One region of the Arthrobacter sp. Z1-15 genome, then DNA from elsewhere that is predicted to be linked to it. Evidence: riboswitches for the same ligand, from Rfam matches in the RefSeq annotation. Region 1 holds a riboswitch; the other holds the start of a gene.
What was found. A riboswitch is a leader RNA that binds a small molecule or an ion and turns the genes downstream of it on or off. The one in region 1 is predicted to bind cyclic di-AMP.

Region 1 (15,507 bases):
CGACAGCGCAGTCGAGGCTGCTGCCACCGCTGCCGCCGGCCCGGAGAACGGCGGGTCCTCCCGCACCAGCAGGGCGTCCGCACCGGCGCCGGCGACAGCCGCGGACAGGCTCTCGGGACCGGCGACGGCTACCGCTGAAGCCGCAGCCGCAGCATCCAGGGCAACGCCCAGCAAGGTACGGCCGGACACCTGCAGCAGCGCTTTGGGCGTCCCGTCCAGCCGCGAAGACCTTCCGCCGGCCAGGATAATGGCGTTGAAGCGGGGCAATTCCCCGTTGGCGTCAGGCATCAGGCTGCTGTGCCGGCGTCCAGGAACTGGTTCCACTGCGGCGCCGGACGTTCAAGTTCACGGATTTGCCATCTCGCGCCCCGCGGAGGCTGGGGCCGGAACCTCAGCTGCCACCCCATCTGGCTGAGTGTCCGGTCGCCCTTGGCATTGTTGCAGCGCAGGCAGCAGGCGACCATGTTCTCCCAGCTGTCCCCTCCCCCTCGTGACTTGGGCAGGACATGGTCCACTGTCGAGGCGGCTTTCCCGCAGTAGGCGCACTGGTGACCGTCGCGCCGCAGGACCCCGCGCCGGGTTGCCGCCGTGCCTTCCCGATACGGGATCTTCACATACCGGTGCAGCAGGATCACGGAGGGCCGGGGAAGGATTTCAGTGGGGCCCACCACCGGGTCGCCGCTCTCCGCGACAACGCTGGCTTTGCCGGAAAGCACCAGCACCAGTGCCCGGCGGAAGCTCACTACCGCCAGCGGCTCGTAGCCGGCATTCAAAACGAGAGTGCGCATGCAATTCCTCTTCGCATGCCGGTCCGTCGGCGGAGCAGTCCACCGACGGAGGAGGACGATACTTCGGATGATATGGAAAAGAGTATGCCCCGATCCGGGTCTTGGCCATTTCCCGCGGCAGTACGGGGCTTAAACGGCTCAAGGGCCCTCCCCGAAGGAAGAACCCTTGACGGCCGGTGATGGAACCGGCGGTACAGCTGGTGGCGGAGTGCCTATCCGACCCGGATGTATACGCCTCCGGAGCCCAGCTCGGCCGGTGCTACGACAGTCGAATTGCCGTTGAAACCACCGTGGATCGCCTGGCCGTTACCGATGTAGACAGCGATGTGGGCCATGCCCATGCCGCCGTCGGCGTAGTAGATCAGGTCGCCCGGGACGGCCTGAGAAGCGCTCACGGTGCTGCCCAGGGACAGGTAGCCTGCAGGCCAGTCGTGGAAGCTGATGCCGGCTGCAGCAAGCGAGTTTGTCGCCAGCATGGTGCAGTCCTGCGAGACGCCAAGCTGCGCGTAGGCCGCTGCGGCAATGATCGCAGCCGTCCCCGAGGAAGCGGCGGGGGCTTCCTGTGCAGCAGCGCCGGATGCGGCGGGTGCCACAGCGCCGGATGCGGCGGGTGCCACAGCGGCTTCCGTCGATTCCAGTGCCGGGGCTGCGGTCTGCTGTGTTGCTGCGTCCAGCTCTGCGCCGCTCTGTGCCTGCACTGCAATTTCCGGCTGCGGTGCAGCAACAGGTGCCTGGATAACGCCGGCCGCTGCGGGGCGGTCGAAGTTCACCGTGGCGGTGTGGGGCACCGTCAGCGGCGCGGCAGCAGTCAGATCGAGGGTGCTGGTCTGGACGTCGCGAGCCAGTTCGGATCCGGAGGCGTTAGCCGCGACGCCGGTGCTCAGGACAAGTCCTGATGCGGCGACAACGACAGCTGCCTGGCGTCCTACGGTTCCGGCGTTGGCGGTTACGGCCTGGGCCAGCGCCGTCAGCGGTGCGGTGCGTTCTACCGGCGCCCGGTGGCGGGCGCGCTCAAGTGTTGATGACATGTTGGTGCAATCTCCGTTATCTGGCAGCTGCGCTTAGCTGACGCGGACGAAGCTTGCGCCGCCCAGGTAGGAGAGCGGGTGCAGAACGGTGTTCATACCGTTGAAGCCGCCGCTGATGACCTGGCCGTTGCCCACGTAAATGGCTACGTGGCCGGCAGTGATGACGAGGTCGCCGGGCTCAGGCGAGCCGACAACGGAGCCGTAGGCGTAGAACTGTGCCGGTGCGAGGTCGCCAACCGACTTGCCGATGGAACGCAGTGCCTTCTCGACCATGGCGGTGCAGTCCTGGGCGACGCCGATCTGGCCGTAGGCGGAAGCCACGAGGGCTGCGCCAACGCCGCTGGCAGCGGGTGCCGGAGCCGGAGCCGGAGCGGGTGCTGCCGGTGCGGGCGTGTTGGCTGCGGGGGCTGCAGCGGGCGCGGTGTAGACGTTGCTGCTCACGGCGGCCTGCTGGGTCTGTACGGCAGCAGCCTGCTTGGCCTGCTGGGCCTGAGCGGCAGCCTGCTCCTGGGCAACTGCGGCGGCGGCGGCAGCGGCTTCCTCAGCTGCAACCTGTGCGCGGTAGTCCGCACCGGAAACAGAGGAAACGGACTGAAGCGTTGCCAGTTCGAACGGCGCCTGTGCCGACACCGAAACGGCTCCGGTGGAGGTGACTGCGCTGAGCGGAGTGGCTTCGAGGGCCTGGCGTTCGGTGCTGACGGCTGCCTGGGCGGGCAGGCCCGCTGCGAGGACGAGGCCGGAAGCGGCGACGACGACGGCGGCCTGGCGGCCAATGGATCCAGCGTTGGAGGTAACGGCCCGGGATAGTGCTGAAATCGGGCTCGTCTGAGTGGTGACCGCGCGACGGCGGCCGTGAGCTACTGATGACACAAGTTTGCCTCTCCCAATGCCTACGAGGTGAGCTGTCGGATTCGGATGGGAGTCACCCGGCTGCTGGACCGTAAGGCCCGTGCAACTTAACCCCTAGGGCTTCTTGCGAAACCCGAATGTGGTTCCCCCGCCTCTGCCATGCGATGTAGCGAACGGATCTCAAACAGTGGCAGAGCTCGGCGATCTGTTCGAGAGTGCCCGATCTTTGGCCGATCAGGCACGAGGAAGAGCGTACAACAACATTTGCTTAATGTCACGTTCCGGTCACGGAATGGTTATCCTGCGGTCACAACCAACCGAGCGGATCGACAACTTCCCCGTTAACCATGACCTCGAAGTGCAGATGGCAGCCTGTGGAGGCGCCTGTGGTGCCGCTGGCACCAACCAGGTCTCCGCGTTCCACGCTCGCTCCCACACCCACCGCGAGGTTGGACATGTGGTTGTAGGTGGTCTCCACGCCGTTGCCGTGATCCACGACGATCCGGTTACCGCCCCCGCCGGCGTGCCAGCCGGCGAAGGTAACGGTGCCGGAAGCGGCAGCGGTGACATCGGTGCCGCAGGCTGCTGCGAAGTCCTGGCCGCGGTGCAGCTCCCCGGCGCTGCCGGTGATGGGGCTGACCCGGTAGCCGAAACCGGAGGTTTGAACCAGGTCCGCAGCCAGCGGAGTGGCAAGAGTACCCTTCGCGGCACCTGCGGCTATCTCCGTGCCCGAGGCCACCACTACTTGGCGCAGCTTCGCATCCGGATCAAACTTGCTGCTCAGCGCAGCGCGCTCGAAGTCAACGCTGGCGTTGGGATCAGCGGAAACCACTACAGCTTCCTCGACGGCGGCAGGCTGCATCTCCTGGACTGGCTCGCTGACGGCTGCGGTGGTGGGAAGGGCCACGGTAAGGATCAGGCCCGATGTTGCTGCGGTGATGGCGACCTTCTGTGCTGCATCACCGATGGAGTTCGATTTGGTTTCAGCCCGGCGGCGGCCTGAGGCCTGTCCGTTCCGGGGACGCGGGGCGGTAGCCGGAGCAGACGCGCGGCGTCTGCCCGGGGCAGCGTGCTTCGACAAGATATACCTCTCTCATATGCCTGCGAAGTTAGCTGTCGGATTCGAGTAGAGAAACTCGGCCCCACACTCGGCACAGTGCGCCTGTAAGCGGCTGTGTGCTGATGCTGGAGGCTTCACCCCAAGGCAGCCTCGGCTGCCAGTTGATGGGTCCTCCGCCCCTGCCTGAACGGTCTGTAGTTCCGGGCCAGTGGCAGGGTTCGGCGGAAGGCCCGGATAACGGTGCTATTTCAACGTCAGTAAGTCACTATAAGGGACGGCGGCCAAAAGAGACCATTCCGTTATCCGGCGGTGGACACAAACACGTGTGAGGCGACCTCTGGAGGAAGCTCCAGGGCTCCTTCGATGCCCGGCACCCGCACCGATATGTAGCCCGCCACCACCTCGGCCGTGAGCTCGGCCCCGGGGCGCAGCCCTGCCTCGTCCAGCTGGGTCAGCAGCTCCGGTTCCACCTGCACCGGCTCGGCCAGCCGGACCAGCGTCAGCTTGGTTCCGGGCTCGGCGGCGGCCACTGCGGCAACGAGGTTTGTGACCCCGTGGTGGAACAGCTCGGCGGCCGTGCCGCCGATTCCTTCCAGTCCCGGGATGGGATTGCCGTACGGAGATTCGGTGGGGTGTCCCAGCAGTTCATAGAGCCGGCGTTCAACCCGCTCGCTCATGACGTGTTCCCACCGGCAGGCCTCGTCGTGGACATAGGCCCAGTCCAGGCCGATCACGTCCGCAAGGAGCCGTTCAGCCAGCCGGTGCTTGCGCATCACCTCGGTGGCGCGCCGCCGGCCCAGCTCGGTGAGCTCCAGATGCCGGTTGCCGGAAACCACCACGAGCCCGTCCCGTTCCATCCGGCCGATGGTCTGGGACACCGTTGGCCCGGAGTGCCGCAGCCGTTCCGCGATCCGGGCCCGGAGAGCGACAATGTTCTCTTCCTCGAGCTCAAGGATGGTGCGCAGATACATCTCAGTTGTGTCGATGAGGTCCGTCATGACAGGCCGCTCCTATTACTCGTGCGGAAGATTACTCGTGCGAAAGATTCAGGAGAACAACGGCGGACACCGCCGCCGGAGGTCATTATTGCCCCTTACGTTAGCTTATTTGTACAGAGTGCAGATAATTCCGCCCACCGCTGGACCGCCCGCAACCGTCGGTCACGAATGGCTGGGAAACCGGCCGGTGGGGCAGAATGGAAAGGCACATCAGAGCACCCTGCCTACCGCTTGGAGCGATTACCCATGGGCGAAACCGCCGCGCTTAAGATCCCCGCTGAACTCCTTCCACTGGACGGCCGGTTCGGAGCCGGCCCCTCCAAGGTGCGTCCGGAGCAAATGGAGGCCCTGGCACGCGCCGGAGCCAACCTGCTGGGCACTTCGCACCGGCAGGCTCCCGTCCGGAACCTGGTCGGCAGCATCCGAGAGGGACTCTCGAGCCTGTTCCGCGCTCCCGAGGGCTATGAGGTCGTGCTGGGCGTCGGCGGCTCCACTGCTTTCTGGGACGTGGCTTCCTTCGGCCTGGTGGACAACAAGGCCCAGCACCTGTCCTTCGGCGAGTTCGGTTCCAAGTTCGCAGCCGCCACCAATAAGGCGCCCTTCCTGGCGGCTTCCTCCATCATGAAGGCCGAGCCCGGCACGCGCCCGGATCCGGCGGCCGAAGCCGGCGTCGATGTCTACGCCTGGCCGCAGAACGAGACCTCCACAGGTGTCGCCGCGCCGGTGCGCCGCGTGGAAGGGGCCGACGACGGCGCCCTGATCCTGGTCGATGCCACCTCCGCTGCGGGCGGACTGGACGTGGACCTCGCCGAATCCGATGTCTACTACTTCGCGCCGCAAAAGAACTTCGCCTCCGACGGGGGCCTGTGGCTGGGCATGTTCTCCCCCGCCGCCCTGGAACGTGCCGCGCGGATCAATTCCTCGGACCGGTGGATCCCGGACTTCCTTAACCTCCAGACAGCCATCGACAACTCGAGGCTGAACCAGACGTACAACACGCCGTCCCTGGCCACCCTGGTGACCCTCAACGCGCAGGTTGAATGGCTGAATGCGAACGGCGGCCTGGCCTTCGCCGCCGGCCGCACGGCGGACTCCGCCGCCAGGATCTACTCCTGGGCTGAGGCGTCACCGGTGGCCACACCGTTTGTGGCCCGCCCCGAAGACCGGTCCAACGTCATCGCCACCATTGACTTTGACGAGAGCATCGATGCCGCCGCCGTCGCGAAAACCCTGCGCGCCAACGGCGTCGTGGATGTGGAACCGTACCGCAAGCTCGGCCGCAACCAGCTGCGCATTGCCACTTTCGTGGCGATTGAGCCCGACGACGTGAGCGCATTGCTCCGCTGCATCGACTTCGTTATCGAAAACTCCTAGCCGCGCCGCGGTCCGCTGTCGCGGGCCCGGCTCCGGCCTGCAGGATCCGCGGGATCCGGACGCTACACAGTGTCCGGGTCCTGCTCCGTTTCACTGGTGGACAGGTGCAGCCGCCGGGGCCGCGCGCGGTCGTAGGAGATGCGCAGGTGGTGGGACCGCCAGGCCCAGATGAACCCCACGACTGCAGTGATGATCCCCGAAGCAGCAGCAACGCCCAGGCTCCAGCGCGGGCCGAAGCTGTTGGAAACCCACCCCACCAGCGGGGCGCCCAGGGGTGTGCCGCCCATAAAGATGGCGAAGTACAGGGCCATCACCCGCCCGCGCATCACGGGGGTGGTGGTCGTCTGGACATAGGCGTTGGCGCTGGTCATCAAAGTCAGGGCGAACAGCCCGACCGGAATCAGCGAGACCGCAAACCACAGCAGCGTCGGCGAGGCAGCGGCTACCAGACAGGCCGCGCCGAAAGCCCCGGCGGCCCCGAAGATGAACCGCAGCCGGGGTTTGTCCCTCCGAGCCGAAAGCAGCGCTCCGGCCACGGACCCAACCGCCATCACCGAGTTCAGCAGCCCAAAAACTCCGGCGTCCTGCCCGAACTCGGTTCGGGCCATTGCCGCAATGTAGACCGCGAAGTTCAGCCCGAACGTGCCGACGATAAAAATGGCCAGCATCACCATCATCAGGTCCGGCCGGCGGCGGACATACCGAAGTCCTGCCCTGATGCGGCCTTTCCCCGGAGCTGCCTTGGGCAGGACCCGCAGTTCGCTGCTGCGCATCTTGAGCAGGGCCAGGACCATCGCGCCAAAGGTGAACGTATTAATAAGGAAAACCCAGCCGGGCCCCACGGCGACCGTGAGCAGGCCGGCCGCAGCCGGGCCGATCAGGCGGGCGCCGTTAAAGGAGGCGCTGTTCAGGGCGACGGCGTTGGGCAGGTCGGTTTCTCCGACGACTTCCGAGACGAAACTCTGCCGTGCCGGCGCGTCGACGGCGGAAACCACGCCCAGCGCCAGCGCAAAGGCGTACACGTGCCATAGCTGGGCCCCGCCGGAAAGCACCAGGACGCCCAGGCCGAGACCCAGCGCAGCCATGGCCACCTGCGTGAAAAGCAGGACCTTGCGGCGGTTGTATGTGTCGGCAATCAGCCCTGCCCACGGCGCCAGCAGCAGCTGCGGGCCAAGCTGCAGCGCCATGACGATTCCCATCGCCGCTGCATCCTGGTTGGTCAGGATGTCATAAACGAGCCAGTCCTGGGCAGTCCGCTGCATCCAGGTGCCGATGTTGGACACCAGCGCTCCCAGAAACCAAATGCGGTAGTTGAAGAGCCTAAGCGAACGGAACACGGCTCACCGCCGATCCATGAACAACTGGAAAACCCCTGCCCCCGGCACTGCCCTACCTGTCCTCCTGAGTCCTGTCCTCCTGCTGTGCCGTCCCGGACTGCCCGGCGTCGTCGTCGTCGTCGTCGGTGCCGGCTTCAGCTTCGGCGCGGGCCAGGGCGTTTGCCTGTTCCTGTGCTTGGGCGGCTTCCTCCGCCGCGACGTCCTCGGGCCGGACCCGCTCCGACCACGGCACCCACTCGGGAGCGAGAACAGCGTTTTCGGAGGGGAGCAGGCCGACTTCACAGACCGTTGCCGCCTTGCCGCGCGGCACCCGGGCCACCGTGGCGTACCACTGCCACCCGTTGTATCCGGGACGAAGTGCCTCGAACCGGTGGGTGACCAGGCGTTCGGCATCCGCAGCGGCACCCGCGTAGGCACCGATCTGCTCGGCCGGAACTACTTCGAGAAGTCCTGCCCGGGCAGTATCGACGGCGGCCGCCAGTACGGCGTCGGGCTTGGACGGACGGCGCGGCGTGCGCCGTGCCTTGGCAGCGGGAGCGCCGGCGGACCCGCCGGACGATTCTGCCGGGGTGGGTTGTTCAGCAGCAGCTTCGGAAGATGATGTTGCGCTCATGGTCATGCAGCGACTCCGCCTTATACGTCCAGATCATCGGCGACGGCACGCAGGACGGCCGCCACCTTGGTGGCATGCTTCTTGTCGGGATACCGGCCCTTGCGCAGGCCGTTCGAGACTGCATCCAACAGTTTAATAAGGTCTTCGGTAATGACTGCCATGTCATCGGCACTTTTGCGCGTCGCCCGCGCCACCGACGGCGGGGCTTCCAGGATGCGGGCCGAGAGGGCCTGCGGCCCCCGGCGGCCGTCGGCAACGCCGAACTCCATCCGGGTCCCCGGCTTCACCTCGGTCACACCGGAGGGAAGGGCCGAGGCGTGCAGGAACACTTCCTGCCCCTCGTCCGTGGCCAGAAACCCAAAACCTTTACCAGTGTCGAACCACTTGACCTTGCCGATGGGCACTTCGGTTACCTCGTTCTTAGCTGTTGAGTGCGGCAGTAGTAACTGCCGCAGTGTTCCGCAACCCGCAGTGCCTGCCGTGTGCCGGAATGCACGGCCCGGGTACTCCCTGAGATACCAGGTGCATCCAGATACTGTCCATCCAGATACTACGGGAGAGATCCTACGGGGAAGTCTGTTCCCTTTAGAATATCCCGCCCCGGTATTCCTCCCCGGTGCCCGAGCCTTTGGACCCGGTCATTTCCGCTGTTAGCGTTAAGCGCCATGGACACCAGCACACCTTCCGCCGGCCGGACACCGCACCGAACGGCGCCCGAGGGGCCGCGGTGGCGCCGGATCCTCATCGGCGCAGCTGCCCTGCTTGCAGTAGTGGGACTGCTCTGCCTGGCGGTGGTTGTGCTCTCCGGGCTGCGGTCGGAAAGCATCTGGCCCGGTTACGCCGCGGGTGCCTTTTACGCCCTCCCTGTGGCGTTCCTCCTGATGGCAGGCCTGGTAATTGACGGAATCCGCCGCAGGCGACGCGGCTGATCCGTCCGTTTTGGCGCCGGGTCGGGTAACGTGGAGACGATGTCCGCGATCCGAGCTTTAGCCGAAGATCTAGCTGCACGCAGTGATGACCAGCTGCGTGAATTGCTCGCGGCCAGACCAGATCTCATTCTTCCCCCGGTTCCCGATTTCCAGGCCCTCGCGGCCCGGGCGTCAACCCGGATCAGCGTCCAGCGCGTGCTGGAAAAACTCACCTCTCCGGAACTGCAGGTCCTCGAAGCCGTGGACCTGACCACCAACGAGGACTCCCACCTCAGCACCACGGCCTCGTGGTTGAAGAGCGCCATTGCCGGCTCCACCATCAAGGCGCTGGATTCCATCCTGAACCACCTGCACACCCTGGCCCTGCTGCGCCGGGCCACACCGCATCCCGGTGCTCCCAAAGCCGATGCCACCCGCCGGTTCTACCTTCCGGTGGCGGTGCTGGGCGAAGCGCTCGGGGCGTATCCGGCAGGCCTGGGACGCCCGTATTCCACCCTTGCCGTCCAGCATCCCGAATTCGGGCAGCGCCTGGTCGGGATTGTGGAAGGACTGCGCCGGAGCGGCATTCCGATGGAGCGGGCGGATACGCCCGCAACTGCGGCGCACTCCCTGCACCATTTGGTGTCGGACCCGGCGGGCTGGGCCCGGCTGATGGCCGATGCCCCGCCCCAAACGCTGGAGCTGCTGCGCCGTTTCAAGTACTCCCCCGTCGGCGCCATTCCCAAGAAGGCCGCCATGGGGCGGGCTGTCCTGGACAACCCCTCCCCCACCCCGGTGGAGTGGCTGATGGCCCGCGGCCTGCTCGTCCCCCTGGACGCCCTGCACGTCGAACTCCCGCGGCCGGTGGGACAGGCCTCCCGCGGCCACGTCATCGTCTCCGACTTCAAGCTCCAGCCGCCGGCACCGGTGACCCGCAGCGTACCGGACAGTGTCCGTGACAATGCCGCCTTTGGCGCGGTGGCCGAAACCCTCCGCCTGGTCACTGAACTACTGACCGTGGCAAAAACCACTCCCATCAGCACTCTCAGATCCGGCGGGGTCGGGGTTCGGGAAGTGCGGCGCGTTTCGGAATCGCTGCGCATCGACGCGCCGGCCACCGCGTGGCTGCTGGAACTTGCCGCGCTGGCCGGCCTGCTGTCACTGGACGTGACCACGTCCCGCTGGTGCACCACGGAGGGAACCTGGCTGACCTCGGACCGGCACGACCAGTGGAAGCAGCTGGTCCGGGCCTGGCTGGATGCGGACCGCGCCCCCTCGCTGGTCGGCAGTCCGCTTCCGGGCGGCGGAGCGATCAATGCCCTGGCCGCCGAAGCCTCACGCCCGGACGCTCCGCTGGTCCGGCAACGGGCGCTGGAGATGCTCGCCCGGTTTGCCGCCGAGGACGCCGGTGAGGAAGGTAGCACCGGAGCCCTGGACGCGGAGGCGCTGGTCAGCGCCCTGACCTGGCATCAGCCCCGGCTCCAGCGCCGGTTCGCCCGCCTGGTTCCGGGCATCCTGAAAGAGGCGGCCCAGCTGGGCCTGCTGGGCTCCGGCGCCTTGACCGACCTCGGTGCCGCCGTCGCTGCCGGGGACTGGGACGGCGCCGCGCAGCGCCTGCGCGATGCCCTTCCGGAGCCGCTGAATGCCTTCCTGCTGCAGGCGGATCTGACCGCCGTGGCTCCCGGCTACCTTGAACCGGGAGTGGCACGCCGGCTGGCATCCGTTTCCGACCCGGAGGGGCAGGGCCCGGCTGCCATCTACCGGTTCTCCGAGGGCTCCATCCGCAGGGCACTGGACAGCGGACAGGACGCCGCCGGCATCCTCGGCTTCCTGCACCGGCATTCCGCCACTGAGGTGCCCCAGCCGCTGAAGTACCTCGTGGAGGATACCGCTGCCCGCTACGGACGGCTCCGGGTGGGCGCTGCCGCGTCGTATCTGCGCAGCGACGACGAAGAGGGTTTGACCGGCCTGCTCGCAGACCCGCGCACCGCGTCGCTGGGCCTGGTGCGCCTTTCTCCCACCGTCGTCGGCTCCGTCGCCAGCGCCCAGGAACTTTCCTACTCCCTGCGCGAACTCGGATATTCCCCGGCACTGGAGGGCCGCGCCCGCCCGGTCGCCGGTTCCCATGCGCATCCCGTGACGGTGGCGGCGACGTCAAAAACCAGGCTGAACCCCTGGGAGCTGACCGACGACGACGTCGCGAACCAGCTGGCGGCGCTCCGGGGCGAGGGTCCGCCCGTCGCCGGCCGCTCCGAGAGCCAGCCGCTGGTCGGCCTGGAGATCCTGCGCGAAGCAATCCGGACGCGGAGCTCGGTGCGGATGGGCGTCGTGGACGGCCAGGGGAATCAGCGGCAGGAAATTTTCGTTCCCTTATCAGTCACCGACGGAAGGGTGAGGGTCTTTGACCCCCGCCGCGACGTAGAGCGAGTGGTGTCGGTGCACCGAATCATGGATGTGGAAATAGTGGAGGATACCCCGGCGCATGGCTGACGGACCGTTGATTGTCCAGAGTGATAAGACCATCCTGCTGGAAGTGGACCATGAACAGGCCACCGAGGCTAGGCATGCCATAGCGGCTTTCGCCGAGCTGGAACGCGCCCCGGAGCACATCCACAGCTACCGGCTGACGCCGCTGGGACTGTGGAATGCCAGGGCCGCGGGACTGGACGCCGAGCAGGTGCTGAACACCCTGCTGAACTACTCCCGTTTTCCGGTGCCGCATTCGCTGCTGGTGGACATCGAGGAAACGATGTCCCGGTACGGCCGGCTGCGCCTGGAAAAGGACCCGCAGCACGGCCTGGTGCTGCGCACCAACGACTACCCGGTGCTGGAGGAAGTCCTGCACGCCAAAAAAATCCAGCCCCTCCTCGGTCCGCGGATCGACGGCGAGACCGTGGTGGTGCAGTCCTCCATGCGCGGCCAGCTCAAGCAGCTGCTGCTGAAGCTCGGCTGGCCGGCGGAGGACCTCGCCGGTTACATCGACGGCACCCCGCATCCCATCCTGCTCGAAGAGAATGGCTGGGCCCTGCGTCCGTACCAGAAGCTGGCGACGGAGAACTTCTGGGCCGGCGGCTCCGGCGTCGTCGTCCTGCCCTGCGGCGCGGGCAAGACCCTGGTGGGTGCCGCCGCCATGGCCACCAGCTCCACAACCACCCTGATCCTGGTCACCAACACCGTCTCGGCCCGGCAGTGGAAGGACGAGCTGCTCAAGCGCACCTCCCTGACCGAGGACGAAATCGGCGAGTATTCCGGCGCTGTGAAGGAAGTCCGGCCGGTCACCATTGCCACCTACCAGGTGCTGACGCTGAAGCGCGGCGGCCTGTACCCGCACATGGAACTGCTGGACAAGAACAACTGGGGCCTGATCATTTACGACGAGGTGCATCTGCTGCCCGCCCCGATCTTCCGCATGACGGCTGACCTGCAGGCACGGCGCCGGCTGGGCCTGACCGCCACCCTGGTGCGTGAAGACGGCCGCGAGGGCGAGGTCTTTTCGCTCATCGGGCCCAAGCGCTATGACGCGCCGTGGAAGGACATTGAGGCACAGGGCTACATTGCCCCGGCCGAGTGCATCGAGGTCCGGGTGGACCTGCCGCGCGATGAGCGGGTGGCCTACGCCATGGCGGAGGACGGGGACAAGTACCGGCTGTGCTCGACGTCGGAAACCAAGACCGGCGTCGTTGAACAGCTGGTGCGCCGCCATGCCGGTGAACAGACCCTGGTGATCGGCCAGTATCTGGACCAGCTCGATGAACTGGCTGAACGCCTGGACGCCCCGGTCATCAAGGGCGACACCCCCGTGAAGGAACGCCAGCGGCTGTTCAACGAATTCCGGGAGGGCAGGCTGACTACCCTGGTGGTCTCCAAGGTCGCCAACTTCTCCATCGACCTGCCCGAGGCTTCGGTTGCGGTCCAGGTCTCCGGGTCCTTCGGGTCCCGGCAGGAGGAGGCCCAGCGCCTGGGCCGGCTCCTGCGCCCCAAGGCAGACGGCAAGGCCGCCCACTTCTACACGGTGGTGGCACGGGACACCCTCGACCAGGAGTTCGCGGCCAAGCGGCAGCGTTTCCTGGCGGAGCAGGGCTACGCCTACTCCATCCTTGACGCGTCGGACATCGAAAAGCCCGTATAGCGGGAGAACCCGCGGGCAGTTCCGGCACCTCGGCTTCTTTTGGGATTCATCCTGCTCACCTACAGACAACGCACAGCTAAATGTAAGAAACTGGGGAAGTGAATAAATCATCCGGACCTGAAGCTCGTCTCCTTGTAGTGGATGATGAGCCCAATATTCGCGAACTCCTTTCCACCTCCCTGCGCTTCGCCGGGTTCGATGTCGTCGCGGCGGCCAACGGCCGCGAGGCCCTCGCCGCCGTCGACTCCCACAACCCGGACCTTGCGGTGTTGGACGTGATGCTTCCGGACATGGACGGCTTTACGCTCACCCGCCGCCTGCGCGCCGCCGGCCAGCACTTCCCCGTGGTCTTCCTGACCGCCCGCGACGACACCGAGGACAAGGTCACCGGCCTGACCGTCGGCGGCGACGACTACGTCACCAAGCCCTTCAGCCTGGACGAAGTGGTGGCCCGCATCCGCGCCGTGCTACGCCGCACCCAGCCCCTGGAGGACGACGACGCAGTCATCCGCGTGGATGACCTGGAGCTCGACGACGACGCCCACGAAGTACGCCGCGGCGGTGTCACCATCGACCTGTCACCCACCGAGTTCAAGCTGCTGCGCTACCTGATGCTGAACCCCAACCGGGTGCTCTCCAAGGCGCAGATCCTGGACCACGTCTGGGAGTACGACTTCAACGGTGACGCCTCGATTGTTGAGTCTTATATCTCCTACCTGCGCCGCAAGATCGACCGCAGCCCGGACGCTCCGGCGCTGATCCAGACCAAGCGCGGCGTGGGCTACCTGCTGCGCACGTCGGAGAAGCGCTAAGCCTTGCTCCGCCGCTGGAAATCAGCCTCCCTCCGCTCACAGCTCGTAGCCATCATGGCTGTCCTCATGGTCATTACGGTGACCATCACGGGGCTGGCCACGATCTATGTGCTGCGGCAGATTCTGGTGGACCGTCTGGACGTGGAGATCCGGGACAACGCGCCCGCCGTTTCGCGCTATCTGATTGCCGACGGCCCGGCAACCGACACCTCGCTGTTCCAGTTTTACGGCCTGTACCTGGCTGACGACGGAACCCACGGTCCCGAGACGCATTCCGACCCCCGTGACGATACTCCCGTAGTCCCCCACTACACGGCAGAGGAGGTGCGCGAGCTCGACCAGCAGGGCAAAACGGTTCCGGGCACCATGCCCGGCAGTAAAGGCTGGCGGGTGAAGGTGTTTGCCCTGGAGAGCTCGGGATCGGTGGCCGTAGCCCTGCCCCTGGACTCCGTGGCCACCACTGTCGACGAAGCCGCCTCACTGGTCTTCTCGGTGGGGCTGCTGGGAACCCTGGGCGCCACCGGCATTGCCTACTGGGCAGTGACGCGCCAGTTCCGGCCGCTCAGCCAGGTGGAGAAGACCGCTGCCGCGATTGCCGCCGGGGATCTGTCCCGGCGTGTGGATGTCGGCAATCCCGCCACTGAGATTGGCCGGCTGTCCCGTTCGCTCAACGCGATGCTGGCCCATATTGAGACCGCCTTCGCGGCACGCACCAAGTCGGAGCAGAAAATGCGCCGCTTCGTTCAGGACGCCTCGCATGAGCTGCGCACCCCGCTGGTCACGATCCGCGGGTTCTCGGAGCTGTACCGCCACGGAGCGCTGCAGCAGCCCGAAGAGATAGCCGCGGCCATGGGCCGGATTGAGAGCGAAGCAAAACGGATGGGCCAGCTGGTGGAAGACCTGCTCACCCTGGCCCGCGTGGATGAACAGCGCCCGCTGGAATACGCGCCGGTGGACCTGCTGCTCCTGGGCAATGATGCAGCCATGGACGCCCGGGCCAGTTCTCCCGGACGCGAGATCCGCGTAGTCGGCCTCGACGGCCAGCAGCCGCGGCCGGCGCCGACTGTCGGCGACGAGGCGCGTCTGAGGCAGGTCGTGGCCAATTTGATGACGAATGCCCTGCGCTACACCCCCGACGGATCCCCCATCGAGATTGCCGTGGGCGTGGCCCCGGTGATTCACAACCGCTCGGACGCGGTGCTGGAAATCCGCGACCATGGTCCGGGTATTTCCGAGGAGGACGCCGCCCGGGTCTTCGAAAGGTTCTACCGGGCGGACTCGTCGAGGTACCGGGAAACCGGCGGTACCGGCCTGGGTTTGGCCATCGTCGCGGCGCTGGTGGCCCAGCATGACGGCACGGTCCGCCTGTCGGAAACTGAAGGCGGCGGCGCCACCATGTCCATCCGGCTGCCGTACCGCGCCCCGGAAGACCTGGACAGGGATCACGGGGCCTGAAGCTCCCGCGCAGGCTCTTCCCCTTCCCCCTACCGCCCTTCCCCCTTCCCCCCTTCCCCTTCCTGTCCTCCACAGCAGCGCGAAAGAGCGGTGTCCGGCGCGGTTATCCACTGCGGGCGTCCGCGGGCTCGGAAGCACTGGTGGCTGGCCTAGCGT
Region 2 (15,507 bases), 1.3 Mb from region 1:
GGAAGCACCAGGCTGGGAAGCACGAACGTCTAAGCCAGTGGCCGCCGACGAAGCCTCCGGGAAGATCCAACCAATGCCAACCCGGCACGGCGTGACCACGAGGACGCCCACCGGACACGTATACAGGTCAATGGCTCCACCGCTTCCCGCGTTTCATCAGTGAGTAAACCCATGCCTGCGAGGCAGGCCGGACGTGGGCAACACAAGCAGTCTGAATCAGGCGGGACAATGGGTAAGTGACTACTCCGTGCAGCCCTAACGACGCAGCCCAAACCACGCAGGCTTACGGGTTGCGGAACCCCTTCGATCTTCAGGTGATCGGCGCGGGATTGGTTTTCGCGGAGTCGCTTCCGAATCTGGTAACCGCGCTCGACCCGAGCGCCGGAGCCGGAGCTGGCGCCGCAGTCGTTCAGGCCCCTCCCGGCACCGGAAAAACGACGCTGGTTCCGCCGCTGGTCGCCAACTTGATTGCTGCCCGGGCCACCGCAACCAACAAACCCTTGCGAGTGGTTGTCACCCAGCCACGCCGGGTCGCCGCACGCTCCGCAGCTCGACGGCTTGCCGAGCTGGACGGCACCAAGGTCGGCGGCAGAATTGGCTACACCGTCCGGGGCGAAAGCCACACCGGGACGGATACGGTCATCGAGTTTGTCACTCCGGGAATCCTCCTGCGCCGGCTGCTGGCAGATCCAGGACTGGAAAGCACTGCTGCTGTCATCCTTGATGAGGTCCACGAACGCGGCTTGGAAACGGACCTCCTTCTGGGCATGCTCACTGAAGTGCGCCAGCTGCGCGCAGACCTTACGCTCGTGGCCATGTCTGCAACGGTTGATGCGCCGCGGTTCGCTGCGCTGATCGCAAATGACGACGACGGCGGCCCGGTACCCGTTATCGGCTGCCCGTCGGCGCTGTACCCCCTTGAGGTCCGCTGGGCGCCGGGCAAATCGCTTCGCATCGACGAACACGGAGTGACCCGGTCCTTCCTGAACCACATCGCCGAGACGGCCGCTGCTGCCCACGGTGACATGCTGACCGAGAACCCGCAGGCCGACGCACTGGTTTTTGTTCCCGGCGCTTGGGAAGTGTCCTACGTGGCCTCTCAAATCCGCAACCGAGTAGCAGCAGGCACAGCAGGCCCGCCCGCACGCGGACCCGAAACGGAGGTGCTGGAGCTGCACGGGCAGGTCGATCCGCGGGAACAGGACCGGGCTGTCTCGGGCCGGCGCCCCGGTGAACCGCCGCGGATCATCGTCTCCACCAGCCTCGCCGAGTCGTCGCTGACCGTTCCGGGGGTTCGCCTGGTGATCGATTCCGGCCTCGCCCGTGAACCCCGCCGGGACGCCGCACGCGGAATGTCGGGACTGGTGACGGTTTCCTGCTCCCGGGCATCGGCGGTGCAGCGTGCCGGACGCGCCGCGCGCCAGGGGCCCGGCCGCGTCATCCGCTGTTATGACGAGCGCGCTTTCGGGGCTGCGCCGGCTCACCAGACCCCGGAGGTGGCAGTCGCGGACCTCACCGCCGCCGCACTGGTCCTTTCCTGCTGGGGAACTCCGGGCGGCGAAGGGCTGGCACTGCCCGACGCCCCGCCGCGTGCCGCCCTGGCAGATGCACAATCGGTGTTGCATGACCTGGGCGCCGTCGACGGCAGCGGGGCCGTCACAACTCTTGGCCGAACTCTGGCCGGGATCCCCGCGGATCCGCGGCTGGCGCGGGCCCTGCTGGACGGAACTCCCGTCGTCGGCGCCCGAACGGCCGCAGAAGCCGTGGCTCTGGTGTCCGGGGACCTTCGTGCCCCCGGTGCTGACCTGTCCCGCCTGCTGGTGAACCTGCGCGCCGGACGGGAACCGGGAGAGCGGCGGTGGTCGGAGGATGTGCGGCGGCTGCAGTCACTGTCCCGCCGCGCAAGTAACGGCCCCGCGAAATCATCCGCCGTGGCGGTGCCGGGAGCCGAGGCCCTGGGGTTCGTCGTCGCGCTGGCGTTCCCGGACCGCATTGCCCGTCGCGTCCCCGGCGGCGCCGGTGCCGGTGAACGGTACCTACTGTCGACCGGAACCCGGGCAGGCCTGCCGGCGGGCAGCCCGCTGGCCGGGTATGAGTGGCTCGCTGTTGCTGAGGTTTCCCGGGCTCAGGGCCGGGATGCTGCCGGAACGGGAGCCGTGATCCGCTCGGCGGCACCCCTGAGCCAGGACACGGCGGAAGCCGCTGCCCGGCATCTGCTTACGGATACCGTGGAGGCGGCGTTCACCGGCGGCCGGGTCACTGCCAAGCGTGAACGGCGGCTGGGCGCTGTTGTGCTGTCCTCCACACCGGTCCGCCCGTCACCTGAAGAAGGCCGGGCAGCCGTAGCCCGAGCCCTCGCCCGCGAAGGGCTGGGAGTCATCGGCTTTTCCCCGGGGGCCGACGCGCTTCGGCGCCGGATGGCACTGCTGCACCGCGAACTGGGGGAGCCCTGGCCTGATGTTTTCGAACCTGCGCTGCTTGCCCGGCTTGATGACTGGCTCGCACCGGAACTGCAGGCGCTGGCCTCCGGCGCGTCAGTGAACGGAATCGACCTCGCCGAACCGCTGCGCCGGCTGCTGCCCTGGCCGGAGGCATCGCGGCTGGGGGAGTTGGCGCCGGAACGGCTGCAGGTCCCCAGCGGATCCCAGGTTCGGATTACCTATCCTGCAGTGGACGACGACGGCGGCCGCCCGGTAGTGGCGGTCAAGCTGCAGGAGTGCTTCGGCTGGGCGGAGACGCCGCGGTTGGTTCAGGGACGGGTGCCGGTACTGTTCCACCTCTTATCACCGGCCCGGGCGCCGCTGGCCGTCACTGACGATCTGGCATCCTTCTGGTCAGGACCCTATCTTCAGGTACGTGCCCAAATGCGGGGCAAATACCCCAAGCACCCGTGGCCGGAAGACCCGTGGGCGGCAAAGGCCACGGCAAAAACGAAGGCCCGGATGTAGCGCCTGAGACGGAACGGATGCCGGGAGCCGGATGCCGGGAGCGGTAGGAGATGAATCACGTGAGTGGCTCCGTTGGCGGGCGGGCCTGCGCTCATAGGCTGGACAGGCGGCAATTTTCCTGTTCCCTGCCGCAGTGAAAGGCTCGTTACCCCGTGAAGCAAGACATCCGTGGCTTCCTGGCGGTCCCTGCCGGCCGCGGGCACCGGTTCCCCGCTGTGCGGGTGGCCGCAGGGATGCTGATTCCGCTGCTGGTACTGATTCTGCTGGGCCGCACCGATCTCACGATGTGTGCCATCTTCGGGTCGCTCACCGGAGTTTTCGGCCGCTCGGAACATCACTGGCGGAGGCTGCGCCATCAGGCCCAGTCCGGTGTGCTGATGTGCCTGACCGTGGTGGCCGGAGTCTCCATGTCCGTTGCCGGGCACGGCGACTGGGAGCTGGTTGCTGCCGCCACCGTTGTCGCCATGGTCATTTCGGTGGCGGCGGACTTCCTGCGCATCCGGCCCGCCGGTCCCTTTACCTACATCTTCGCGTTTACCGCCACCGCCGCCGCTCCTTTTGCGGGATCCGTCGGTGAAGCTGCCCTGGCCGTCTCCGGAAGCGCCGCAACCGCGGTCCTGCTGGGGATTGCCGGCCGGCTCCATGCCCGCCGCCACACCCCGGCCCTGCTGCGCCAGCAGGTTCCGCCGCCGGAAGCAGCACGAATCCTCGCCCACTCGGGACGGTACGCCGCCGCCGTCGCCGGCGCCGGTTCACTGGCACTGCTTCTGGGGCCGGGACACAGCTACTGGGCGATGCTCGCGGCCTGCGCACCGATTGCCGCAGCAGATGCCGCGCACGCTCCGGCCAGGGCCGGCCACTTCATCCTGGGAACGTACGGCGGCGTTCTGCTCTCCGCCCTGCTGCTGCAGCCGGAATGGAGTCCGGTGCAACTGGCAGTCCTCCTGGCACTGCTGCAGTTCGGCGGCGAGGTGTATGTCATCAGGCACTACGGGCTCGCCATGGTCTTCCTGACACCCGTGGCGCTGCTGATGACCGGCTTCGTCTCCGTCCAGCCGGTCTGGGAGCTGACCGTGGACCGGGCCGTTGAGACCACCATCGGCGCGCTGGTCGCCGTCGTCGTGATTCTGCTGACGACGGGCCGCGGCGCGGAACGGGTGAAGAAGCTGTTGCGGCGGCCAGCCCCGGCCGCGCCGGATCGGCAGTAGGCGGCCGAGCCGCTGATTCCGCCGTGAGAGCTCCCTGCGGCCGGCGGGCCCGGGTGTTTGGGCGAGCCCGCGGCTAGACTTTCGGGCATGACGGACCGTCCCCGGATCCTGGTCGTGGAAGATGACCGCAGCCTGGCGCGGATGCTGGCGGAGCTCCTGGAATCCGAAGGCTATGCAGTGACGGTGGCCTTCGACGGACAGCGGGCCCTGCACGAGGGGCTGACCCACCCGTTCGATGTCCTCCTGCTGGACCGCGGACTGCCGGCCATCGAGGGGCTCGATGTCCTGGCCCGGCTGCGCAGCCGGGGCATCTACGTGCCCGCGCTGGTGCTATCCGCTCTGGGAAACCCGGCGGACCGGGTGGAAGGCCTGGACCGCGGCGCCGAGGACTATCTGGCCAAGCCCTTCGACATTGACGAACTGCTGGCCCGGCTCCGGGTGCTGCGGCGCCGGAATGTTCCCCGCGCGCCTGCCCTGCCCGTGCCCGGCGGAGTCCTGGATACCACCGGACGTACCGTGACCACCGACTCGGGCGAGGTGGTGGTCCTCTCCGACCGCGAAGGTGCCCTCCTGGAACAGCTGGCACGCCGCCCCGCGCAGGTCTTTCCGCGCGCTGACCTCCTGGACGCCGTGTTCCCGGACGCGGACGACGACGGCGTGGTGGACACGTATGTCCATTACCTTCGGCGGAAGCTGGGCAAGGGCATCGTGCTGACGGTGCGCGGCATCGGATACCGGCTCGGAGCTCGGACGTGAAGCACCCCGGGGGCAACCCGGAAGATGCCGAGCTGACGCGCGCGTCGCTGCGCTTGGCCGTCCAGTTCACGGTCCTGGTTGTGGTGCTGCTGGGCCTGGCCGCGGGGCTGGTGTACGGACTGGTATCCACGCAGACCCGGGAAGCTGTGGAACAGACACTGTCCTCGGCCGCACAGTCCGATTCTCCGCGGGAGGCTCCGCTGGATGTCTTCCTGGCCGTGTACGACGACGGACGGCTGGCTGTTTCCCGCAACATGCCTTCGGGGCTGCCGGACGAGGAGGCGCTGGCCGAAGTGGCTGAGACCGGCGTCGCCCGCCGGGATACCGTGACCGCCGGGGACCGCACCTACGAGGTCCTGACCACCCGCCGCGGCCGCGACGTAGTCCAGGCGGCCGTTGACACGCGTGAATCCACCGAACAGCTCCGGCGCCTGGCCTTGGCACTGGTGGTTTCCGTGGCGGCGGCGGGCCTGGTGGCCGGAGCGGTCTCTGCCCTGGCGGCGCGCGCAGCTATGCGTCCCATGGCTGAAGCGCTGGCGCTGCAGCGCCGTTTTGTTGCGGACGCCAGCCATGAACTGCGGACTCCGCTGACGCTGCTCAGCACCCGGGCGCAGCTGCTGCGGCGCCGGCTCGTGTCCGACGCCGCCGGGCCGGCGCCCCAATCCAACGCTGACGGCAGCAGTGGCCGGCCGGACCAGGAAGCGGTGCAGGCGGCCGACGACGTCGTGGCCGACACCAAGGTGCTGACCGGGATTCTGGAGGACCTGCTGATGGCTGCCGATCCCCGGCAGACCGGCCCGGCGGAACCGGTGAACCTGGTTGTGCTGGCGGAATCAGCGGTGGCGTCGCTGCAGCCCGAAGCCAGGCGCCGCAATCTGTTCCTGGAGCTGGATACTCCGGCGCCGGAGGTTATTGTTCTCGGCGGTCAGTTTGCCCTGCAGCGGATCTTCACGGCTCTGGGGGCCAACGCGCTGGACTATGCCCGGTCACTCGTGCGGGTTTCCGTGCGGCCCAGCGGCAGGGAAGCGGTGATCAGGGTTATGGACGACGGTCCCGGCTTTCCGCCCGGATTCAGCCGGCATGCCTTCGAACGGTTCGCCTCTACCCGGAACCAGACCCGGAAGCCTGCCGGGAACCAGACCCGGAAGCCGGCCCGGAACCAGACCCGGAAGCCGGCCGGGGACCCCGCCGAAAAGGATGGCCGAACCGCTGAACCGGGACCGTCGCGCGGCGAAGAAACTTCAGCAGAGCCGCGGCACTACGGGTTGGGCTTGGCCCTGGTCGCAGAAATAGCAGCCCGTTACGGCGGCAGCGTCCGCGCGCTGCCTGCCGCGGGCGGTGCGGGCGGAGTGGTGGAAGTCCGGCTGCCGCTGGCCGGAAAGCGGCCCTAAGAATCCTCGAAGAATCTGATCCGAAAATGGATGTGTAAGCAACCCACTATTCGGAGGTGAAAACCACTATGGCAATCCGGGACAAGGCCAGGGGACCGCTTGGCTGGATTCTCGGCGTCGTCGGGGCCCTGGCACTGCTGGTTGGTTCTTTCTTCGCCGGCATGGCTACCGCGGATTCCCCGGCGGATCAGGAACAGGCCTCGGTGACCGAGCAGCAGAACGAGGGCACGGAGAACAACACCGAGACGGAAGACTCGGACGCCAGGCCCGACCGCGGTCCGCGTTCCGACGACGACAACGGCGGTTCGGACTCTGAGGCGGACGCCGACAGCGAACCGGATGCGGATGACCGTGATAAGAAGTCCGGCGAGAAGCCTGACTCCGGCGAGAAGCCGGACAAGGGCTCCCGGGGCAGCGACACTGAGATGGGCCGCCCGGACCAGGACCAGGACGCGGATCAGGGCCGGCACGGACACCATGACGGCCACCGCGGCGGCGGCAACGGTCCGGACGACGACGGCGGGCCAGGCTCCGATAACGACGGCCCCGCGGAGGAGGACGACGCCCGGGAACAGGACGAGCCTGCCGCCTAAGGACCGTCAGACCCAAAGGCAGCCAACTCCATCCAGACCGCCAACTGAACAAAAGCCAGCTGAACGAGAATTCAACTGAGACATTCCAACTGAGATATTCCAACTGGGACAATCCAACTGGGACGAGAAAAGGAACGCCCGGCCAATGGCCGGGCGTTCCTTTTGGTTTCACCGAAGGTTTGGGACGTTCGCTTCCCGCCCCTGCGGTAAATCTAGTGCTGCGTGATTACGCTACGCGGTAGTACGCGGCACCGGAACCGACGTTAGCGCTCTGCTGAACAGTCTGGTTGCCGTTCCATCCGCTGTGGATGGCCTGGCCGTCGCCGATGTAGATAGCGATGTGGGCAAAGCCCATGCCGCCGTCGGCGTAGTAGATGATGTCGCCGGGCATCGGGTCAGAGACCGGGGTTCCGTAGGCAGCAAGCTGCGCGGGGGCCAGGTCGCCAACTGAGTGGCCTGCTGCCCGGAGGGCAACTTCCACCAGCACGGTGCAGTCCTGCATGGCACCCATCTGGGAGAAGGCGGAGTTCAGCATGGTCTGGTTGGTGCCGGTAACAGCTGCGCCGGCTGCGGGAGCAGGAGTCACCGAGGAGGCCTGGGTGCTGATGCTGCCGAAGTCTGCAGTCTCTGCAGCGGCGGCCGGAGCGGCGTAAGCAGCTGCCGGTGCAGCTGCAGCAACGGGAGCTGCTGCTGCGGCGCCGCCGGCGTACGTGATGACGTCACCGGGGTAGATGATGGATTCCAGCGCAAGGCCGTTCTGCGCCAGGATGTCATTCAGGTTGACGCCGTACGTGGCGGCAATCTTGCCGAGCGTGTCGCCGGCCTGAACAACGTGGGTGGAGCCCGAAGCCGCGGGAGCTGCTGCCGGAGCGGCAACAGGAGCGGCAACGGCGGCAGGTGCGCTGTAGGACTCGGCTGAGTCGTTGGCAATGACACCGGCAGAGGCCGGAGCCGCCATGCCGAGCATCAGGCCGGAACCTGCTGCCACAACGGCAGCGGTGCTGCCGATGGTGCGTGCTTTGCCGCTGGTGGAGTTCGCAATTGCGGCCCACATTCCGGCGGTCTCGGCACGGTGGCGTCCACGAGTGTTGTTGAAAGACATTGAGTTACCTCTCCCGATACCTGCGAGGTGAGCTGTCGGATGCGGATGGGAGTCACCCGGTCAGCCGTAGAAACCTTTGGCTGACTTAACCCCAAGGATTCAAAGGAACCCGTTTGTGGTTCCCCCGCCTCTGCCGAAGTGTGAATATCTGTGGACCTTGGCCAGCGGCAGAGCTAGGTAACAAGCCAAGGGAGCCGCTTCAGATAACGGCACGACCACTACGCTACAAGACGATTACGGGAGGATAACTATTTAGTAACGGACCTCGCAGTACCGTGTGAGTGGCGCCTCTTTATGCTAGGGGTGGGCCGTGACACTATGGGCCGCGCCTGCCCCTCTCCGGTCCGGCTAGTTCGTCTGGCGGATCACGTTGGCAACGGCGAAATTGCCGAATCCCTGCAGGAGGTCGCCGGGCGCCAACCTCACGTCGCGCACCATTCCCGCGCCCTTCAGAACTGCACCGCGCTTCTCCGGCGGGCTGGACCGGTAATCCCCGCCGTCGGCAAGGACTACGGATTCAGCCTCGACAGCTCCCAGGATCTGCGAGCCGGAGCCGAGCACGGACCGCCCCGTCACCACTGGGCCGTTGGCCAGCCGGGCGCTGTCGCCGACCGCAACCGCATCTGCCCGGCCGGCTTTGAGCTGCACGCTGCCGGGGCCCAGCGTAATGTCGGATCCCAAAAGGATCATCCCGCCGTGTTCGGCGGAGACATAAGCCCCCGGGTAAAAGACATTGCGGTGGCCGATCACGCAGGAGCTCTCATTGTCGGCCTGAAGTACGACGCCGGGATAAAAAACATTTCCTTCGCCCAGCTGTACTTTTGCGGAAATCAGCGTTGATGACGGATCCAGGATCTGCTGCGTAGTACAAAGCTGCAGAACTTCCGCGACGGTGAGGAATCCAAAATCCTGGCGAATACTGTCGGCATCTGTTCGCTGAGGAGCTGGCATCTTCTTCTCTTTCTTCGTCATCTGGCCGGAACGCAAAGATCAGCGGGAACCGGGAGCACTCCTAGCCTACCCGCCCCTGCGCGTGCGCCGCCGCCCCGGGAAGCCCGGGGAGTGCAGGTAGCGCGCAAATTTCTTACAGCAGACTCATACCGTGCTGAGGACCTAATACACCATGATGGGAGCGGGAAAAACATTTACCGGACGGGTAAGGAATGCGCGCATGATGAGCCAAAGAGCCACCGGGACTGTTTTGGAGACCGCCCAACTCACTCTGGAACCTCTGCACCCGGACCATGCTCCGGAAATGGTGCAGGTCCTGGCGCATCCGGGACTTTATGAATTCACCGGCGGGCTGCCGCCGGGACTGGAAGTGCTGACTCACCGCTACATCCTCCAATCAGGCGGAGATCCATCGGGCGCGCAAATATGGTTGAACTGGGTTATCCGGGCTCGGGATACTGGATCCGCTGCGGGTTTTGTCCAGGCAACGGTCGATGCCGGCAGCTTGACGGCGGATCTCGCCTGGGTAGTGGGTGAGGAACATCAGGGTCGAGGCTATGCCACGGAAGCAGCTCAGGCCATGGTGGACTGGCTCATCCGGCAGGGCGTGGGCCGGTTTTCCGCCGGCATCCACCCCGCAAACGTTCCCTCCGCAGCGGTAGCGGCCCGTATTGGGCTCCTACGCACCGGGCTGCTTGATCCTGACGGTGAGGAGATCTGGAGGCTGAACTAGGACCGCAGATATGCCAGGGTGGCGAGGACCCGGCGGTGGCCACTGTCTGACGGGGCCAGTCCCAGCTTCGCAAAGATATTGCCGATGTGCTTGCTGACAGCAGTCTCCGAAACGGAAATGGCCGAAGCAATGGCTGTGTTGCCCAGCCCCTCGGCAACCAGCCCCAGAACTTCGAACTCCCGGGGAGTCAGGGACCTGATGGGGTCCCGGGTGCTGCGCCGGCTGAACAGCTGGGCGATGACTTCCGGATCCATCACGGTTCCCCCGGAGGATACGCGCCGCAGGCCGTCAACAAATTCCCCGACGTTGCCCACGCGTTCCTTTAGCAGGTAGCCCACACCCTGGGCCCCGGAGGCCAGCAGCCTGCTGGCGTAGCGGTCCTCTACGTAGGCGGAAAGGACCAGAACGGGAAAGCCGGGCACCCGCGCCCGCAATTCCAGGGCTGCTTTTAGTCCCTCGTTCGTGAAGGTGGGCGGCATCCGCACATCCAGCACCGCACCGTCTGCCCCGCCCGGCTCGAAGGCTGCCAGCAGGTCATCGGCGTTGTCCCAGGAACCCACGACGTCGAATCCTTCGCCCCGGAGCAGCAGCTCCAGTCCGGCGCGCAGCAGCGCATCATCCTCAGCTATTAGAAGGCGCACGGCAGTTCCACCCTGACTTTCGTGGGCCCGCCACCCGGACTGGCCAGCACCAGCCTGCCGCCAAACGCCGCGGCCCGCCGGGCAATCCCGGCAAGCCCGGTTCCGGAGCCCTCGGCAGCATCAACCGGTCCCACCCGCGCGCCGCCGCGCCCGTCGTCGTTCACCTGTATCACCAGGACATCCTCCCGAGGAGTTGATTCGGTGTGCAGCACCACGTCGATCCGTGACGCGTCGGAGTGCTTCGCCGCATTGGTCAGGGCCTCGGCGAGGACAAAATAAGCAGCTGATTCCACCGCCGCCGGGGCACGCTCCAGCCCGTGCACGTCCAGGGAGCAGGGGATGGGGGAGCGGCTGGTCAGCGCCGAGGCCGCACCGCCCAGGCCCAGCTCGTCCAGGACCGGCGGATAGATGTCATGCACGGCGGCACGCAGGCCGGCCAGCGCTTCGGACGCGGCATCCTGGGCGCGCCCAATGAAGGGCACGGCGGCGGCCGGGTCGGTCTCGGCAGCACGCTGCGCGAGCCCCAGCATCATGACGACGCCGACCAGCCGGTTCTGCGCGCCGTCGTGCAGTTCCCGCTCAATGCGGCGCAGCTCCGCGGCGTGCGCAGTGAGAGCACTGGCCCGGGCTGCGGAGAGCTCGGAAATGCGCTGCGACAGGTCGGCATAGCGGCGGGGCGAGAGGATGGCGAGAGTTCCCTCGCTGATTCTCCGGGCCATCCACGGAAGCAGAATCCAGGCGGCAACCCCGTACGCCGCTCCAAGCAGCATGGTCAGGAGGGCATCACCCCAGCTGTGAATGGCGATGGTCAGCTCCAGCGGCGAGTCCGGAGGGAACAGGGGCCAGAACGGGGCGGCCGCTATATACAGCACGGAGCCCAGGGGCAGCACCAGGGCCAGGATGCCTGCCAGCAGGGCAAAGGCACTGTGGAACAGAAGCCAGGACAGGTCGCGTTTGGACTCCGGAGCGCTGAGCAGGGCCGCCAACTGGGCGAAGGAATACCGGCCGGTGAGCCGGCGCCGTTCAAAGGGAACCACAGCCGCAGCGAATCCGGCGGCCCGTCCCTGCGCCCGGGCGGCAAGCCGGTCCAGGACCTCCAAGAGGCCGGGAACCGCATACAGCCCGACGCCGAGGGCGATGAACGGAAGCAGCACCAGCCCGGCAACCAGGATTCCCAGCGAGCCCAGCCAGTAGCCGGCCTCGCGCAGGAGGAAAGCCGCATCCCGTAGGCGGGTCTGCAGGCTGGCACGGCTGGGGAGTCTCACCTGATGAATTATGCCCGAGCGTCCGGACAGTGTCGGTATAGCCAGCTATACCCCAAACCGGGCTGTTGGCTGTATCGGATCGCGTTTCACCAATCCGTAGCGTCGGTGGAAGCAAAGACCCCGCCACTAAACCGCTCAAAGGATGAACCCCATGTTTTCCGATCCTTCCGAATTTCCAGACCTGGACGTCCCCGCCGCCCTGCAGCTGCAGGGCGTTTCGAAGAGCTACCGCTCGGGCAGCACCACGGTGCCGGCCCTCCGCGACGTATCCCTCGCCGTACCGGCCGGAACCTTCACCGCGGTCATGGGCCCCTCCGGTTCGGGCAAGAGCACCCTGCTGCAGTGTGCAGCCGGGCTGGACGCCCCCGACAGCGGCCGCGTGCTGCTGGGAAGCACCGAGATTTCCGGAATGCGCAGCAAGGCATTGACCCGCTTCCGCCGCGATCACGTGGGCTTTGTCTTCCAGTCCTACAACCTGCTGCCCCAGCTCACCGTGGCCCGGAACGTCACGCTGCCGCTGCTGCTGGCCGGACGGGGGAGCGACGACGCGTGGCTCGACTACGTACTGGAGTCCGTGGGGCTGGCAGGGCTGGGCGAGCGGAAGCCGCAGGAGCTTTCCGGCGGCCAGCAGCAGCGGGCAGCAATTGCCCGGGCCCTCATAACCCGGCCCGACGCTGTTTTCGCCGACGAACCCACCGGAGCCCTCGACTCCGGGACGGCCCGCCAGGTGCTGGACCTGCTCCGGCACACGGTTTCGGTCCTGGGCCAGACAGTGGTCATGGTGACCCATGATCCGGTGGCCGCCGGCCACGCCGACACCGTCATTTTCCTTGCGGACGGACGCCTCGACGGCAGCATGACCGGTGCAACCGCGCTGGACGTCAGCGAACGCATGGCCATCCTTGGGGAGCACTGACATGTTTTCTCTTGCCAAAGCCTCGATCCGGCACCACCGCGGCGGTTTCGCCGGAGTATTTGTGGCCGTCTTCCTCTGCGCCGCGCTCATCACCGCCATGGGTATCCTCATTGAATCGGGACTTCGCGGCGGCATCGCAGCCGAGCGGCTGAAGGGAGCCGACGTCGTAGTGGGCGCCCCTCAGTCGCACCCCGTGGTGGAGGACATGGATGCTCCCTTCTCCGAGCGTGTCCTGCTTCCGGCCGAAGCCGTCGCGCAGATCGCATCCGTTCCGGGGGTCGAGGAAGCTGTCGGCAGCGTTGACATCCCCCTGGCCACGGCAGACGGCACGAGCGTGTCCGCCGCCGGGTGGGAAAGCGCCGCCCTGGCACCGTACGCGCTGTCGTCGGGAGAAGTTCCCGCGGGTGAGAAGGACGTTGCGGTGGACGAGAGCTTCGGGGCGGATCCCGGCAGCAGGCTCGTCCTGAGCCACGGCGGTGTTCCGGCGGAGTACACGGTCACCGGCATTGTTTCGCCGGAGGCCGGCACCGAGGCCAACGACGCCGGTGCCGCGGGGCCCGCCGTTTTCCTGAGCACCGACGGCGCGGCGGCTCTCTGGCCGCACGGGGACACCGTGGCCACGGTGGGTGTTATTGCCGGCGCGGATGTCCGTCCGGAGCAGCTCGCCGCGGATATCGAGTCGCAGGTGGCCGGAGTCGTTGGCTACACCGGGGACCGGCGCGGCGATGTGGAGAACCTGGGCGGTTCCGCCGCCCGTTCCACGCTGCTGCTGTTCAGCGGGTCCCTGGCCGGGGTGGCGGTAATGACGGCGGTGTTTGTGACCGCCGGAACCCTGTCCCTGTCTATTCTGGGCCGCCGGCGGGAATTCGCGATGCTGCGTGCAGTGGGAGCCGGAGCCAACCAGACCCTGGGCCTGGTGGTCCGCGAAGTCCTGCTGGTTTCAGGGACGGCCGCAGTGCTGGGCGCTGCGCCCGGATTCCTGCTCGCCGGGTTCCTGGGCAGCCAGTTTGCCGCCGCCGGGGTCATTCCCGAAGGTTTCCGGCTGGCCTTCAGCCCGCTTCCGGCGCTGGCCGCCGTCCTGATCAGTATTGCGGCCGCAGTGGGCGCTTCGCTTGTTGCCGCCCGCGGCACCGTCCGCACAGCACCGACAACCGCGCTGCGCGAGTCGGTCACCGAGAAATCACAGCTGGGCCGCGGCCGCGTCATTACCGGGCTGGCGCTGCTGGGCTCAGGCCTTGCCGCCGCGCTGGTTCCGGTGGCGGTGCCCGGGACTGCCGGTCTCGCTGCCGCAGCCTCCAGCATCCTGCTCCTGATCATCGGTGCCGGAGTCCTCGGGCCCTGGCTGGTGGCGGGGGTGCTGAAACTGCTGCAGCCGCTGGTCCGCCGCAGCGCATCGGCATCGCTGATTCTGGCCGAGGCCAATGCCACGGCGTTCCCGCGCCGGCTGGCCTCGGGGATCATTCCGCTGGCGCTGGCCATCGCGCTTGGATCCGTGCAGTTCTTTATGCCGACAACCGTGGCTGCGGAAGCCGAGCGGCAATCCCGTGACGGAGTGGTGGCCGGTTACCTGGTCAGCGCCCCGGGCTCCGGAATCTCCGGGGAACTGGCGGACAAGGTCGCCGCGCTGCCCGGCGTGGAAGCCACGTCTCCCGTGGCCCGCTCCGCAATCCTCGCGAAAGCCGCGTTCCTGGGGATGGAGGACGGAGTGCAGCCCTACGCCATCCAAGGTCTGGCTCCGGAGGACCTGTCCGGAACCCTGGACCTTGGGGTGAGCGAAGGGACGCTGGACCGGCTGTCCGAGCCGGGCACCGTGGCGCTGAGTACGGCGCTGGCCCGGGAAACCGGTACAGAGCCGGGGGAGGAGTTCGCCTTCTACTACGGTGACGGAACCGAGGCGACAGCGGTCGTCGTCGCCACCTATGAACGGGGCCTGGGATTCGGCGACGTCGCGGTGGCCAACGACACCCTGCGCGGCCACACCACTACGGGTCTGAACGACCATCTGCTGGTCAGCGCGGAAGATGATGCGGATCCGGCAGCGCTGACCGCTGCGGTGGGCGAGTTGGGCCTGACGGTACTGGACAGGGAGGAGCTGGGCGCCGCCGGAGCAGCAGAGCGCAGCGCCGAGTCGTGGGTCTCCGTCCTGGCGATGCTGGTGCTGCTGGGGTACCTGGGTATCTCGGTGGTCAATACCCTGGTGATGGCGACCGCACGGCGCCGCCCCGAACTGCTGCTGCTGCGCACCCTGGGAGCCTCCGATGCGCAGCTGCGCCGCATGACGCGGCTGGAATCGGTGCTGGTAGCCGTGACCGCCGTCGTGCTGGGCACGGCGCTCGCCGTGCCGCCGCTGATGGGTATTGCCTTCAGCGTCTCCGGCCAGCCGGTGCCGACAATTCAGCCGGTGGCATATCTGCTGCTTGCCGGCACGACGGCGCTGCTGGGCCTGGGCTCCATAGCGGTGGCCACGCGTGCCGCGCTGCGTCGGCCGGCAGACTGACAATCGAGGTCCGGGCGGGGCAGCAGCGGCGGCTGCTGCCCCGCCCGGGCGCGTTCAAGGGCCTTCCGGGGCGCGGCTAAGATTGCAGCTCGGGCAAGACCCGGCACCCACCTCCACCACCGTGAACAGGATTTCTCTCTTTTGAGCATTGACCCCCCTTCCGTAGTCTCCTCCGAACAGTCGTCCCCGCAGCCGCAAACGGCCTCCGGCCGGGCGGTACCTGCAAAAGCAGCCGGCAAAACGCCCCGCGGCGCACGGGTCCCGGCACCGGATGCCCTGGATCCCCGCACCAAGACCGTGATCGGTCTCCTGCTGGTCTCGTCCTTCGTGGTGATCCTGAACGAAACCATCATGAGCGTGGCCCTGCCGCGGCTCATGGCAGATCTGAACATCACCGCCGGAACCGCGCAGTGGCTGACCACCGGCTTTATGCTGACCATGGCGGTGGTGATTCCCGCCACCGGGTTCCTGCTCCAGCGCTTCTCCATGCGCGGCCTGTTTATGAC

Region 2: it holds a riboswitch for cyclic di-AMP, as region 1 does, so the genes downstream of both, M1D40_RS08560 (LysM peptidoglycan-binding domain-containing protein) here and M1D40_RS02490 (M23 family metallopeptidase) in region 1, are expected to answer to the same signal.

What each region holds. Positions count from the first base shown of each region.
Region 1 covers NZ_CP096454.1:504,383-519,889, reverse strand. The annotation lists gene mobA (molybdenum cofactor guanylyltransferase) at 1-288, opposite strand, end outside; gene M1D40_RS02505 (HNH endonuclease) at 288-788, opposite strand; gene M1D40_RS02500 (NlpC/P60 family protein) at 1,001-1,816, opposite strand; gene M1D40_RS02495 (NlpC/P60 family protein) at 1,850-2,686, opposite strand; cyclic di-AMP (ydaO/yuaA leader) riboswitch at 2,690-2,847, opposite strand; gene M1D40_RS02490 (M23 family metallopeptidase) at 2,973-3,746, opposite strand; cyclic di-AMP (ydaO/yuaA leader) riboswitch at 3,749-3,959, opposite strand; gene M1D40_RS02485 (metal-dependent transcriptional regulator) at 4,025-4,723, opposite strand; gene serC (phosphoserine transaminase) at 4,970-6,097, shown strand; gene M1D40_RS02475 (MFS transporter) at 6,160-7,434, opposite strand; gene M1D40_RS02470 (DUF3027 domain-containing protein) at 7,487-8,053, opposite strand; gene M1D40_RS02465 (cold-shock protein) at 8,068-8,451, opposite strand; gene M1D40_RS02460 (hypothetical protein) at 8,713-8,976, shown strand; gene M1D40_RS02455 (helicase-associated domain-containing protein) at 9,016-11,445, shown strand; gene M1D40_RS02450 (DNA repair helicase XPB) at 11,438-13,084, shown strand; gene M1D40_RS02445 (response regulator transcription factor) at 13,183-13,896, shown strand; gene M1D40_RS02440 (sensor histidine kinase) at 13,951-15,351, shown strand.
Region 2 covers NZ_CP096454.1:1,853,437-1,868,943, forward strand. The annotation lists gene M1D40_RS08530 (HNH endonuclease) at 1-163, shown strand, start outside; gene hrpB (ATP-dependent helicase HrpB) at 291-2,948, shown strand; gene M1D40_RS08540 (FUSC family protein) at 3,101-4,156, shown strand; gene M1D40_RS08545 (response regulator transcription factor) at 4,244-4,912, shown strand; gene M1D40_RS08550 (sensor histidine kinase) at 4,909-6,303, shown strand; gene M1D40_RS08555 (hypothetical protein) at 6,372-6,896, shown strand; gene M1D40_RS08560 (LysM peptidoglycan-binding domain-containing protein) at 7,123-7,998, opposite strand; cyclic di-AMP (ydaO/yuaA leader) riboswitch at 8,002-8,151, opposite strand; gene M1D40_RS08565 (hypothetical protein) at 8,347-8,949, opposite strand; gene M1D40_RS08570 (GNAT family N-acetyltransferase) at 9,170-9,682, shown strand; gene M1D40_RS08575 (response regulator) at 9,679-10,323, opposite strand; gene M1D40_RS08580 (sensor histidine kinase) at 10,311-11,588, opposite strand; gene M1D40_RS08585 (ABC transporter ATP-binding protein) at 11,740-12,504, shown strand; gene M1D40_RS08590 (FtsX-like permease family protein) at 12,506-15,001, shown strand; gene M1D40_RS08595 (MDR family MFS transporter) at 15,143-15,507, shown strand, end outside.